3 regions of the Streptomyces sp. NBC_00038 genome follow, and region 1 is predicted to be linked to each of the others. Evidence: riboswitches for the same ligand, from Rfam matches in the RefSeq annotation. Region 1 holds a riboswitch; each other region holds the start of a gene.
What was found. A riboswitch is a leader RNA that binds a small molecule or an ion and turns the genes downstream of it on or off. The one in region 1 is predicted to bind thiamine pyrophosphate.

Region 1 (4,087 bases):
CGCCCGTGGCGGGGGACCCCCACGGGAGTCAGCCGCCGACGGCGGGGACCCCCACGGGAGACCCGCACCTTTCAACGGGGTGGAAACGGGCGGTGCGCGGGCGGGGAAGTCCTGAGGCAGCAACCACGGACGGCAGTCAGAAGGCAGGCCGCTCAGGATCCAGCCGGGCCAGCCCCTCCGCAGGAGACGACGCCTCGGCGAAGTGCCGCCGAGGAATCCGCCCCGCCCGGTAGGCGAGCCGCCCCGCCTCCACCGCGTGCCGCATGCCCTCGGCCATGAGCACGGGCTCCTGCGCCCGGGTCACCGCCGAGGCGAGCATCACACCCGCACACCCCAGCTCCATCGCGAGCGCGGCATCGGACGCCGTACCGGCCCCCGCGTCCAGAATGACCGGCACGCGCGCGTGCTCCACGATCAGCTGGAAGTTGTGCGGATTGCGGATCCCGAGCCCGGACCCGATGGGCGAACCCAACGGCATGATCGCGGCGCAGCCGACGTCCTCCAGCTTCCGCGCGAGGACGGGGTCGTCGTTCGTGTAGGGCAGCACGGTGAACCCGTCGTCCACCAGCGTCTCCGCCGCGTCGAGCAGTTCGATCGGATCGGGCAGCAGCGTGCGCTCGTCGGCGATCACCTCCAGCTTGATCACGTCGGTGCCGAGAGCCTCACGCGCGAGCCGGGCGGTCAGCACGGCCTCCCCTGCGGTGAAGCACCCCGCCGTGTTCGGCAGCACGCGGATGCCAAGCCGGTCGAGCACGGACAGCACCGAACCGTGCACGGAAGCGTTCACGCGCCGCATCGCGACCGTCGTCAGCTCCGTGCCGGAGGCGACGAGCGAGCGCTCCAGGACGTCGAGGCTGGGCGCACCCCCCGTACCCATGATCAGTCGGGACGAGAAGGACGTACCACCGAGGACAAAGGGATCGTCGGCCATGGGTCAGCCTCCTTGGACGGCGGTGAGGACTTCGACGCGGTCTCCCTCGGAGAGGGAGGTGGACGACCACTGCCCGCGCGGGACGACGGTTTCGTTGAGCGCGGCGGCGACACCGGACGGGGCCGGGGTGAGCGCCGCGACGAGCGTGTCGAGAGCGGTGCCCGCGGCGATCCGCCGCCGCTCTCCGTTGACGAAGACGCTGACGAGGATGTTCATGCGGGCTGCTCCGTGAGGGCCGGGCTGAAGCGCTTGGGGGTGAAGGGGCGTGCCACTTCCGGGAGTTCACCGGTGGTCAGGGCATGCGCCATCGCGTCACCGGTGACGGGGGTCAGCAGGACGCCGTTGCGGTAGTGCCCGGTCGCCAGCAGGAGCCCGTCGAGCTCGGTGGGGCCGAGCAGCGGCGCGTTGTCGGGCGACGCGGGGCGCAGTCCGGCGCGCGTCTCGGTGAGCGGCAGTTCGGTGATCCCGGGAACCAGCTCATGGGCGTCGCGCAGCAGCTCGTAGACGCCGCCCGCGGTCACCGTCGTGTCCCAGCCCAGCTCCTCGCTGGTCGCGCCCACGACGAGCTCGCCGTTCTCGCGCGGCACCAGGTAGACATGGCTGCCGCGGACGACGGCACGCACGGTCCGGCTCAGGAAGGGCGCGTACGGCTTCGGCACGGTCAGCCGCAGCACCTGGCCCTTCACGGGGCGCACGGGTGGCAGTACGGCGTCGGGAACGCCCGCGAGGCGCCCGCTGAGACTCCCCGCGGCGAGGACCACCTGCCCCGCCGCCAGCTCCGTACCGTCCGCGGTGACGACTCCGGCCGCCCGGTCCCGTACGACGGTCAGGCGCTCGGCCCACGTCCGGCGGAACACCACTCCGGCCCGCTCGCACGCCGTGACCAGGGCCTTGGCGAGCCGGCGCGGATCGACCTGGTGGTCGCCGTCGACCCGCAGCCCGCCGCGTACGCCGGGCGCGAGCATCGGTTCGAGGCGGCGGCACTCACGCCCGCTGAGCCACTCCGAGTCGAGCCCCGACCGACGTTGCAGGGCGTGCAGTTCGCGCAGGTGGGCGCGGTCGTCGGCGTCGAGCGCGACGGCCAGGGTGCCGCACCGGCGGTAGCCGAGGTCCTGGCCCGTCGCCTCGGTGAGTTCGGCGGCGAAGTCCGGGTAGCGGTGTGCGGAGGCGAGGTTGAGGCCCAGCAGGGTCTGCTCGCCGTAGTGCAGTTCCGTGACGGCGGCGAGCATTCCGGCCGCGACCTGCGCGGCACCACCGCCGGGCTCGGGGTCCACGAGCGCGGTCGTGAACCCGCGCTGCGCGGCCCGCCAAGCCGTCACAAGACCGATGATTCCGCCCCCGATGACAAGGACGTCTGAAGTGCTTGATGTCTGCGATGCGAGACGTGCGTCTGATGTCTGGGATGTGTCTGACGGTGTACGCGACATGGGCGTCCAGCCCCTCCCTTCGCCGGCATGACCCGGATCAGGTTCGTACGGTCGGAGGCCGTCCCAGCCTCCCTCTCAGCCCGGTGCGTCCGGACTCCCGCGAGTGCTTTACGTCGGCCAGCCTAGCCCGCTGCCGTATGTCTCAGTAAGGGAGCCCGCGTCCATGGCCCGTTCGCTCGACGGCCTCGTCCTGTCCCCGGTCGCCGACCAGGCACAGGTCAGGATGGGCGATGTGGAACAGGTCACCGAGCACGCCCACTGACTGACAAATTGTCAGCTGTCTATGGTGATCAGGTGACCGAGAAGACGCGGGTTCAGGAGCGGACGGTACGGCAGGTCGTCGTCGTGGGCGCGGGCATGGCGGGCGTGCAGACCGCGGTCGCCCTGCGAGAACAGGGCTTCGACGGCGGCGTGACGCTGATCGGGGCGGAACCGCACCAGCCGTACGACCGGCCGCCGCTCTCCAAGGCCGTGCTGCTCGGCAAGGCCGAGGGCTCCGCCTTCGACATCGACTTCGAGGCGCTGGGCATCGAACTGCAGCTCGGACGCGAAGCGCTCGGCGTACGCCCTCAGGACCATGAGCTGGACACCGCCACGGGCCCGGTGCCGTACGACGTCCTGGTCCTCGCGACCGGCGCGGAACCGATCCGGCTGCCGGGCGCGGAGGGCGTCCCCGGGGTCCATCTGCTGCGCACCCTGGACGACGCCGAGCGGCTGCGTCCCGTTCTCGCCCAGCAGCACGACATCGTGGTGGTCGGGGCGGGCTGGATCGGTGCCGAGTTCGCCACGGCGGCGCGTGACGCGGGGTGCGTGGTGACCGTCGTCGAGGCCGCCGACCGGCCGCTCGCCGGGGCGCTGCCCGCCGAGGTGGCCGCGCCGATGGCCGCCTGGTACGCGGACAGCGGGGCCTCATTGCGTACCCACGCGCGCGTGGAGCGCGTCGAGCCCGGCGCGGTGGTCCTGGACGACGGCTCCCGGGTGCCCGCGGATGCCGTGGTCGTCGGCATCGGCGCGCGCCCCGCCACCGCCTGGCTCAGCGGCTCGGGCATCGAGCTCGGCGCCCACCGCGAGGTCGTGGCCGACGACCATCTGCGCACCTCCGCCCCGGACGTCTACGCGGTCGGCGACTGCGCCTCCTTCCCTTCGGGCAGGTACGAGGACCGCCTTCTGGTCCACCACTGGGACAACGCCCTCCAGGGCCCGCGCACGGTGGCGGCGAACATCATCGGCGAGTCCCCCGTCGCGTACGACCCCGTCCCGTACTTCTGGTCCGAGCAGTTCGGCCGCTTCGTCCAGTACGTCGGTCACCACGCGCCCGCCGACACCACCGTCTGGCGCGGCGACCCGTCCGGCGCCGCCTGGACGGTCTGCTGGCTCCACGACGGCCGCCTGGTCGCCCTCCTGGCGATCGGCCGCCCCAGGGACCTGGCCCAGGGCCGCAAACTCATCGAGGCGGGCGCCCTTATGGACCCGGAGCTGCTGTCGGACCCGGCGCGCCCGCTGAAGACGGCGACGGCGTAGGCGGAACGGGTCCACCGTCGGGGAGCCGTCTTCGCAGGTTTTGGGCGCTTTGCGCCCGGTCGGGCCGGGACTCGGGTACCGAGTGTCAGTCCGGGATGGCAGGCTTGTCCCGTGACCGAGATTGACGCAAAGATCGATGCTCTCGTCCCCGCCTGGCTCACCCTCCCCGACATCGCCGAGCAGTTCGGTGTCGAGGTGACCCGAGTCC
Region 2 (4,087 bases), 2.3 Mb from region 1:
CGGGCGTTGCCGAAGGCACGGGCCGGGGAGCCGCCGTCGGCGTGGCCATTGAGGCGGAAGCCGGAGTGGCCGCCGAAGCGACGGTCGGCGAGGCTACGGCGGCGTCCGGCTCCTCGTCCACACTGATCCCGAAGTCGGTGGCCAGGCCCGCGAGCCCGGACGCATACCCCTGTCCGACCGCGCGGAACTTCCACCGACCGCCCCGCAGATACAGCTCACCACCGATGAACGCCGTCTCCGTCGTGGCCTCCATCTCGAAGTACGCGAGCTCGTCCCGCGTCCCGGCGTCGAGCAGCCTCAGCGTCAGCCCGGACAACTCACCGAAGGTGCCCCCGTCGGCCGAGGCGCACAGGACGACCCGCTCGATGTCCGGCTCCAAGGCACGCAGGTCCACCTCGACCGTGTCCGTCGTGGCACCGGCGTCCTGCCGCTTCCCGAGATGACGTACGGCCCGGGAGGCGTGCTGCGGCTGGTTGTAGAAGACGAAGTCCCCGTCGTCCCGCACCCGTCCACCCGCACCGAGCAGCAGCGCGGAGGCATCGGCGTCCGGCGCACCGGACCCTCCGGACCAGCCGAGCACCACGTGTACGGCCCCGGCATCGACGGGAAGATTGGCACCCTTGCTCATGGATGTGGATGTCATACGCCCAGTCTGCCGAGAGAACCCGCCCCCGGAGCCGTCCGATACACATACGCGCACAACTCCGCGCATCGGACGACCCCGGTCACCACGCCCCTCGTACCCGCGACCTCAGTCCGCCAACGGCAGATAGACCCGATTACCGGCGGCGGCGAACTCCTTGGACTTCTGAGCCATACCCTCCTCGATCTCCGTCTGCGTGCCTCCGTGCTCGCGTCGGATGTCATGCGAGATCTTCATGGAGCAGAACTTCGGCCCGCACATGGAGCAGAAGTGGGCCGTCTTGGCCGGTTCGGCCGGCAGTGTCTCGTCGTGGAACTCCCGTGCCGTGTCCGGGTCGAGGGCCAGGTTGAACTGGTCCTCCCACCGGAACTCGAAGCGGGCGTCGGACAGCGCGTCGTCCCAGACCTGCGCGCCTGGGTGTCCCTTGGCGAGGTCGGCTGCGTGGGCGGCGATCTTGTAGGTGATGACGCCGGTCTTGACGTCGTCACGGTTGGGCAGGCCCAAGTGCTCCTTGGGCGTGACGTAGCAGAGCATGGCCGTGCCCCACCAGGCGATCATCGCGGCACCGATACCGGAGGTGATGTGGTCGTACGCAGGCGCGACGTCCGTCGTCAGCGGGCCGAGCGTATAGAACGGAGCTTCATCACAGATCTCCTGCTGAAGGTCGATGTTCTCCTTGATCTTGTGCATCGGGACATGTCCCGGGCCTTCGATCATGGTCTGAACATTGAAACGCTTCGCGATCGTGTTGAGTTCCCCGAGTGTCCTCAACTCCGCGAACTGTGCGGCGTCGTTGGCGTCCGCGATCGACCCGGGCCGCAGCCCGTCGCCGAGCGAGTACGTGACGTCGTACGCCGCGAGGATCTCGCAGAGCTCCTCGAAGTTCTCGTAGAGGAAGCTCTCCTGGTGGTGCGCCAGGCACCATGCCGCCATGATCGAGCCGCCGCGCGACACGATGCCGGTCTTGCGGTTCGCGGTGAGCGGCACGAACGGCAGGCGCACGCCCGCGTGGACCGTCATGTAGTCCACGCCCTGCTCGGCCTGCTCGATGACCGTGTCCTTGTAGATGTCCCAGGTCAGCTCCTCGGCGCGGCCGTCCACCTTCTCCAACGCCTGGTAGAGCGGAACCGTGCCGATGGGGACGGGGGAGTTGCGCAGCACCCACTCGCGGGTGGTGTGGATGTTGCGACCGGTGGACAGGTCCATGACCGTGTCGGCGCCCCACTTCGTGGCCCAGGTCATCTTGTCCACCTCCTCCTCGATCGAGGAGGTGACCGCGGAGTTGCCGATGTTGGCGTTGACCTTCACCAGGAACCGCTTGCCGATGATCATCGGCTCGATCTCCGGGTGGTTGACGTTCACGGGCAGCACCGCGCGACCGGCGGCGATCTCCTCGCGCACGACCTCGGCATCGACGTTCTCGCGGACCGCCACGAACTCCATCTCGGGCGTGATCTCCCCGCGACGGGCGTACGCGAGCTGCGTCACGGCCAGTCCTGAGCGGCCCCGGCGCGGCTGGCGCGGCCGCCCCGGGAAGACCGCGTCGAGGTTGCGGAGGCCTCCGCGCGGTGAGGTGTGCTTGATCCCGTCGTCCTCGGGACGGAGCGGGCGGCCCGCGTACTCCTCTGTGTCACCGCGGGCGATGATCCAGTTCTCGCGCAGCGGCGCCAGACCCCGGCGTACATCGGTTTCGACGGTCGGATCGGTGTACGGGCCGGAGGTGTCGTACAGCGTGACGGACTGTCCGTTGGTGAGGTGCACCTGACGGACCGGCACGCGCAGGTCGGGGCGCGAACCCCCGACATACGCCTTGTGCCAGCCGATGGACTGCCCGGCCTCGCCGTTCTGGGACGGTACGGAAACCCCGTCCGTCTGGCTGGAGGCAGGCGTGCGTGCGTCCTTGTTGGTCATGAGACCTACTCCCTACGCCGGCATTACCCGGTAACAGGTTCGGCGGTCGACGCAGCGGCTTCCGTCTGCCGATGTTTCATGTGAAACATCGCTGAGACGAAGGTCAGCGCCCTCTCAGCCCGGTGCTCCGAGCTCCCGCGTGTGCAAAGGTGCCTCCACGCTAGCGTCACATCGGACGCGTTGAACAGTGGGCCCTGTCCGTTCTTGCGATGATCGGTCGGTGACCACGATGCAGCAGCCCCCGATTCCGCCGTCCGAGCCGCCCCACGGGCATGGTCCCGGCGACGGCCACGGACACGGTCCGGGCGGTGGCGGAGGCCCCGGCGGCGGTCAAAGGCCGGGCGGCGGGCAGGGGTCCGGTGGCGGGCAGGGACCGGGCGACGGCCACGGCCACTCGCACAGTCACAGCCATGGCCCCGCCGCTCCCGTCTCCAAGCATCTGCGCAAGGTCATCGCCGCGGTGCTGATCCCCTTCGCCGCCGCGGTCGTCGTGGGACTCGTCGTGCTCTGGCCGGGCGGCGCCCCGGCACACGAACGCACCGGCGTCGGTTTCGACCGGCAGACCCAGCAGGCCACGGTCACCAAGGTCGACAAGGTGGACTGCGACTCCGTGAACGCCTCGGGGGAGACCCCGACCGGCGACACGTCCACCGCCGAGGGCTCCTCCGCGCAGCAGCAGGCGACGGGCGACTGCAAGAAGGCGACGATCCGGGTCGACACCGGCAACGACAAGGGCCGTACGTTCACCGAGATCGTCCAGCCGGACCAGTCACGCCAGTTGCACGAGGGCCAGAAGGTCGTGGTCGCGTACGAACCCTCCGCGCCCAAGGACTTGCAGTACTCGGTCAGCGACGTGAACCGCAGGATCCCGATGACGGTGCTCGCCGGGATCTTCGCCCTGATCGTCGTGGTCGTGGGGCGGATGCGCGGCGTCATGGCGCTGATCGCGCTGGCCATCAGCTTCATGATCCTGACGCTCTTCATCCTGCCCGCGATCCTGCAGGGTTCGAACCCGCTGGTCGTGGCGGTCGTCGGATCCAGCGCCATCATGCTGATCGCGCTCTACATGTGCCATGGACTGTCGGCCCGGACCTCGGTGGCGGTGATCGGCACACTGCTCTCTCTGCTGCTGATCGGGCTGCTCGGCTCCGGGTTCATCGACTGGGCGTCACTCACCGGGAACACGGACGACAACACCGGCCTGATCCACGGTCTGTATCCGTCCATCGACATGAGCGGCCTGCTGCTCGCGGGCATCATCATCGGTTCGCTCGGTGTGCTCGACGACGTGACGGTGACGCAGACCTCCGCGGTCTGGGAATTGCACGAGGCGAACCCTTCGATGGGCTGGCGCGGGCTGTACCGCGCGGGCATCCGCATCGGCCGCGACCACATCGCCTCGGTCGTCAACACGCTCGTCCTGGCGTACGCGGGCGCGGCGCTGCCTCTGCTGTTGCTCTTCTCGATCGCGGAGAGCAGCGTGGGCACGGTCGCCAACAGCGAACTGGTCGCCGAGGAGATCGTGCGCACCCT
Region 3 (4,087 bases), 4.7 Mb from region 1:
CCAGGCGCAGGGCGGTCTCCCGGCGCCGTACGGTCCTGGCGTGCATGGCGAGGATCGCGCCCACCGCCACGAACTGGATGATCGTCAGCACCGCCGCCGTGGAGAGGTCGAAGATCTCCGAGGTCTGCCGGTAGATCTCGACTTCGAGCGTCGAGAAGGTGGGGCCGCCGAGGATCTGCACCACACCGAAGGAGGTGAAGGTGAAGAGGAAGACCATCAGCGCGGCGGCGGCCACGGCCGGGCTCAGCGCCGGCAGCGTCACCTTCCGCCAGGCCGCGAACCGGGAGGCGCCGAGCATCCGCGCGGCCTCCTCCTGACGCGGGTCGAGCTGCGACCAGAGCCCGCCGACGGTGCGGACGACGACCGCGTAGTTGAAGAAGACGTGCGCGAGCAGGATCGCCCAGACGGTGGTGTCCAGTCGTACGCCCCACAGCTCGTCCAGGAGCCCGCCCCGGCCGACCAGCGCCAGGAACGCCGTACCGACGACGACCGTCGGCAGCACGAACGGGACGGTCACCACCGCGCGCAGGACCTGCTTGCCCCTGAAATCGAAGCGCGCGAAGACGTACGCGCCGGGGAGCGCGATCAGCAGCGTGAGAGCCGTCGACGCGAGCGCCTGCCAGGTGGTGAACCACAGGACGTGCCGGATGTCGGACTGCGCAAGCACGTCCCAGATCCGGCCGAGCTGCCAGACCCCGTCCACCTTGAGACCGCGGGCCACGATCGCCGCGACGGGGTAGGCGAAGAAGACGCCGAAGAACGCGACGGGCAGGGCCATGAGCCCGAACCGCGCCGCGTCTCCGCGACGGGACTTCCTACGCGCGCGGGGCGCTACTTCAGTACGAGCGAGGTCCACGACTTGACCCACTGGTCACGGTTGGCGGCGATCTTGGCGGGGTCCATGGTCTCGGGGTCCTTGGCCTGCGGACCGAACTCGGTGAATTCGGCCGGCACCGTGGCCCCCTCGACCACCGGGTACACGAACATGTTCAGCGGCATGTCCTCCTGAAACTTCTTGGTGATCAGGAAGTCGATGAGCGCCTCGCCGCCCTTGGTGTTCTTCGCGTTGCTCAGCAGCCCCGCGTACTCGACCTGCCGGAAGCAGGTGCCGGTCGCGACGCCGGTCGGCGCGGTCGTCGGCTTCGGGTCGGCGTAGATGACCTCGGCGGGCGGCGAGGAGGCGTACGAGACGACGAGCGGCCGGTCCGCCTTGGCCTTCTTGCCCCCGGCCGAGCCGGAGAACTCCTCGTTGTACGCCTGCTCCCAGCCGTCGACGACCTTGACGCCGTTGGCCTTGAGCTTCGTCCAGTAGTCCTCCCAGCCGTCGTCCCCGTACTTGGCAGCGGTCCCGAGCAGGAAGCCGAGGCCGGGCGAGGACGTGGAGGCGTTCTCGGTGACGAGGAGGTTCTTGTACTCGGGCTTGACGAGATCGTCGAAGGACTGCGGCGGCGTCAGCTTGTGCTCGCTGAAATAGGCCTTGTCGTAGTTGACGCAGATGTCGCCGGTGTCGATGGGCGTGACCCGGTGCTCGTCCTCGTCGACCCGGTACTCCGGGAGGATCAGGTCCGAGCCCTTGGCCTCGTACGACTGGAACAGCCCGTTGTCGAGCGCGCGGGACAGCAGGGTGTTGTCGACGCCGAAGAAGACGTCGCCCTGCGGATTGTCCTTGGTGAGGATCGCCTTGTTGACGGCCTGCCCGGCGTCGCCGTCCTTGAGGACCTTGACCGTGTACCCGGACTCCTTCTCGAAGGCGCTCAGCACGTCCTTGGAGTAGGTGAAGGAGTCATGGCTGACGACGGTCACGGTCTTGGAGTCACCGCCGCTACCGGAACCGGACTCGGTCGAGCCGCACGCGGAGAGCGTGACGAGCCCCAGACCGACCACGACGGCCGTGATCGTCTTCTTCTTGCTCACTGAAATTCCTCCTGGGATGACCAGGAAGAGACGCGGCCCTGCCCGGGAACCCCTGAGAGTTCCCGGGCAGGGCGCAACAGCTTGAGTATTGACCGAACTTCCTACCCAGAATGACCTGGGCAAGGTTCTGAGGGTCTGCGGCCCACCGGTTACCCGGCTACCGCACTCTCAGCGCTGTGGCGCTCCCCTGTCGGAATATGAAGATGTGGATTCTGCGGTTGTTCCCAGCCAGGTTACCGCTCGGTGGCCGCGAGCTGACCGCACGCCCCGTCGATCTCCTGACCGCGGGTGTCCCGGACGGTGACCGGCACCCCGTGGGCAGCGATCGCCTCGACGAACGCCTTCTCGTCCTCGGGCCGCGAGGCGGTCCACTTCGAGCCCGGCGTCGGGTTCAGCGGGATGAGATTGACATGCACGGGCTTGCCCTTGAGCATCCGCCCGAGCCGGTCACCACGCCAGGCCTGGTCGTTGATGTCCCTGATCAGCGCGTACTCGATGGACAGCCGGCGCCCCGACTTCGCCGCGTACTCCCAGCCGGCGTCCAGCACCTCCCGCACCTGCCACCGTGTGTTCACGGGTACGAGGGTGTCGCGCAGCTCGTCGTCGGGCGCGTGCAGGGAGATGGCGAGGCGGCACTTGAAGCCCTCGTCGGAGAAACGGTTGATCGCCGGGACAAGCCCGACGGTCGACACGGTGATGCCACGCTGCGAGAGGCCGAGCCCGTCGGGCTCGGGGTCGGTCAGCGCGCGGATCGCGCCGACCACCCTCTTGTAGTTGGCGAGCGGCTCACCCATGCCCATGAAGACGATGTTGCTGAGCCGCGACGGACCACCCGGGATCTCGCCGTCCCTGAGCGCCCGCATACCGTCCACGATCTGGTGCACGATCTCACCGGTGGAGAGATTCCGGTCGAGCCCGGCCTGCCCGGTCGCACAGAACGGGCAGTTCATCCCGCACCCGGCCTGCGAGCTGATGCACATGGTCACCCGGTCCGGGTACCGCATCAGCACGGACTCGACGAGCGTGCCGTCGAAGAGCCGCCACAGCGTCTTGCGCGTGGTCTCCTGGTCGGTCGACAGATGACGCACGACCGTCATCAGCTCAGGAAGCAACGCCTCCTGAAGCTTCCCGCGCGAGGCGGCCGGGATGTCCGTCCACTCCTCGGGGTCGTGCGCGAACCGCGCGAAGTAGTGCTGCGACAGCTGCTTGGCACGAAACGGCTTCTCACCGATCGCGGCAACCGCCTCTTTACGCTCGGCAGGCGTGAGATCGGCGAGATGCCGCGGCGGCTTCTTGGCTCCGCGCGGGGCGACGAATGTGAGTTCTCCGGGCTTAGGCATGGCTGTACCAGTGTCGCAGACATACGGAGAGGGACTCGCCGCCCTGTGGACGACGAGCCCCCAACCGATAAAACCGCAGGTCAGCCGGACCCGACGAAGATCACCAACAACAGCCACACCACCGGAGCCGTGGGCAGGAGCGAGTCCAGCCGGTCCATGATGCCGCCGTGGCCCGGCAGCAGCGTGCCCATGTCCTTGATGCCCAGGTCGCGCTTGATCATGGACTCGCCGAGGTCACCCAGCGTGGCGCTGGCCGCGACCGCGAGGCCGAGGAGCAGGCCCTGCCACCAGGTGCCGTCGTCGATCAGGAACTCCATGCACAGCGCACCCGCCGCCATCGCGAAGGTGACCGCTCCGAGCAGGCCCTCGCGGGTCTTGCCGGGGCTGATGCGCGGCGCCAGCTTGTGCTTGCCGAAGCGCCAGCCGATCGCGTACGCGCCCGTGTCGCTGACCACGGCGAGGAGCAGGAACGTGAGCACCCGCCGCGAACCGTCGTCGGCCGTGAGCATCAACGCGACGAACGTGGCCAGGAACGGGATGTAGAAGGCCGCGAAGACCCCGGCGGTGACGTCCTTCAGGTAGCCCTCGGGGGGCTCCGTCATACGCCAGACCAGGACCGCGAGCGCGGTGAGCGCCATCGCCACCCATGCGCCCTCGGCACCCCGGACGTAGCCGGAGACGACCATCGCGGCACCGCCGAGCGCCAGCGGCACGAGAGGCGCCTTGATGCCCTTGCGCTCCTCGAGCCGTGACGTGAGCTCCCACAGCCCCACCACCACGGCGACCGCTATCACGCCGATGAACACGGCCTTGACGATGAACAACGATGCGAC

Region 2: another riboswitch for thiamine pyrophosphate. It lies ahead of thiC (phosphomethylpyrimidine synthase ThiC); the one in region 1 lies ahead of thiO (glycine oxidase ThiO).
Region 3: another riboswitch for thiamine pyrophosphate. It lies ahead of OG219_RS34660 (thiamine ABC transporter substrate binding subunit); the one in region 1 lies ahead of thiO (glycine oxidase ThiO).

Annotation. Positions count from the first base shown of each region.
Region 1 covers NZ_JAPELQ010000001.1:2,913,250-2,917,336, reverse strand. The annotation lists gene OG219_RS13400 (thiazole synthase) at 137-931, opposite strand; gene thiS (sulfur carrier protein ThiS) at 935-1,147, opposite strand; gene thiO (glycine oxidase ThiO) at 1,144-2,358, opposite strand; TPP riboswitch at 2,356-2,469, opposite strand; gene OG219_RS13385 (NAD(P)/FAD-dependent oxidoreductase) at 2,653-3,879, shown strand; gene OG219_RS13380 (Rv2175c family DNA-binding protein) at 3,991-4,087, shown strand, end outside.
Region 2 covers NZ_JAPELQ010000001.1:5,254,165-5,258,251, forward strand. The annotation lists gene OG219_RS23685 (VWA domain-containing protein) at 1-643, opposite strand, end outside; gene thiC (phosphomethylpyrimidine synthase ThiC) at 752-2,554, opposite strand; TPP riboswitch at 2,547-2,703, opposite strand; gene OG219_RS23695 (YibE/F family protein) at 2,775-4,087, shown strand, end outside.
Region 3 covers NZ_JAPELQ010000001.1:7,644,956-7,649,042, reverse strand. The annotation lists gene OG219_RS34665 (iron ABC transporter permease) at 1-856, opposite strand, end outside; gene OG219_RS34660 (thiamine ABC transporter substrate binding subunit) at 832-1,920, opposite strand; TPP riboswitch at 1,995-2,113, opposite strand; gene rlmN (23S rRNA (adenine(2503)-C(2))-methyltransferase RlmN) at 2,148-3,254, opposite strand; gene OG219_RS34650 (phosphatidate cytidylyltransferase) at 3,335-4,087, opposite strand, start outside.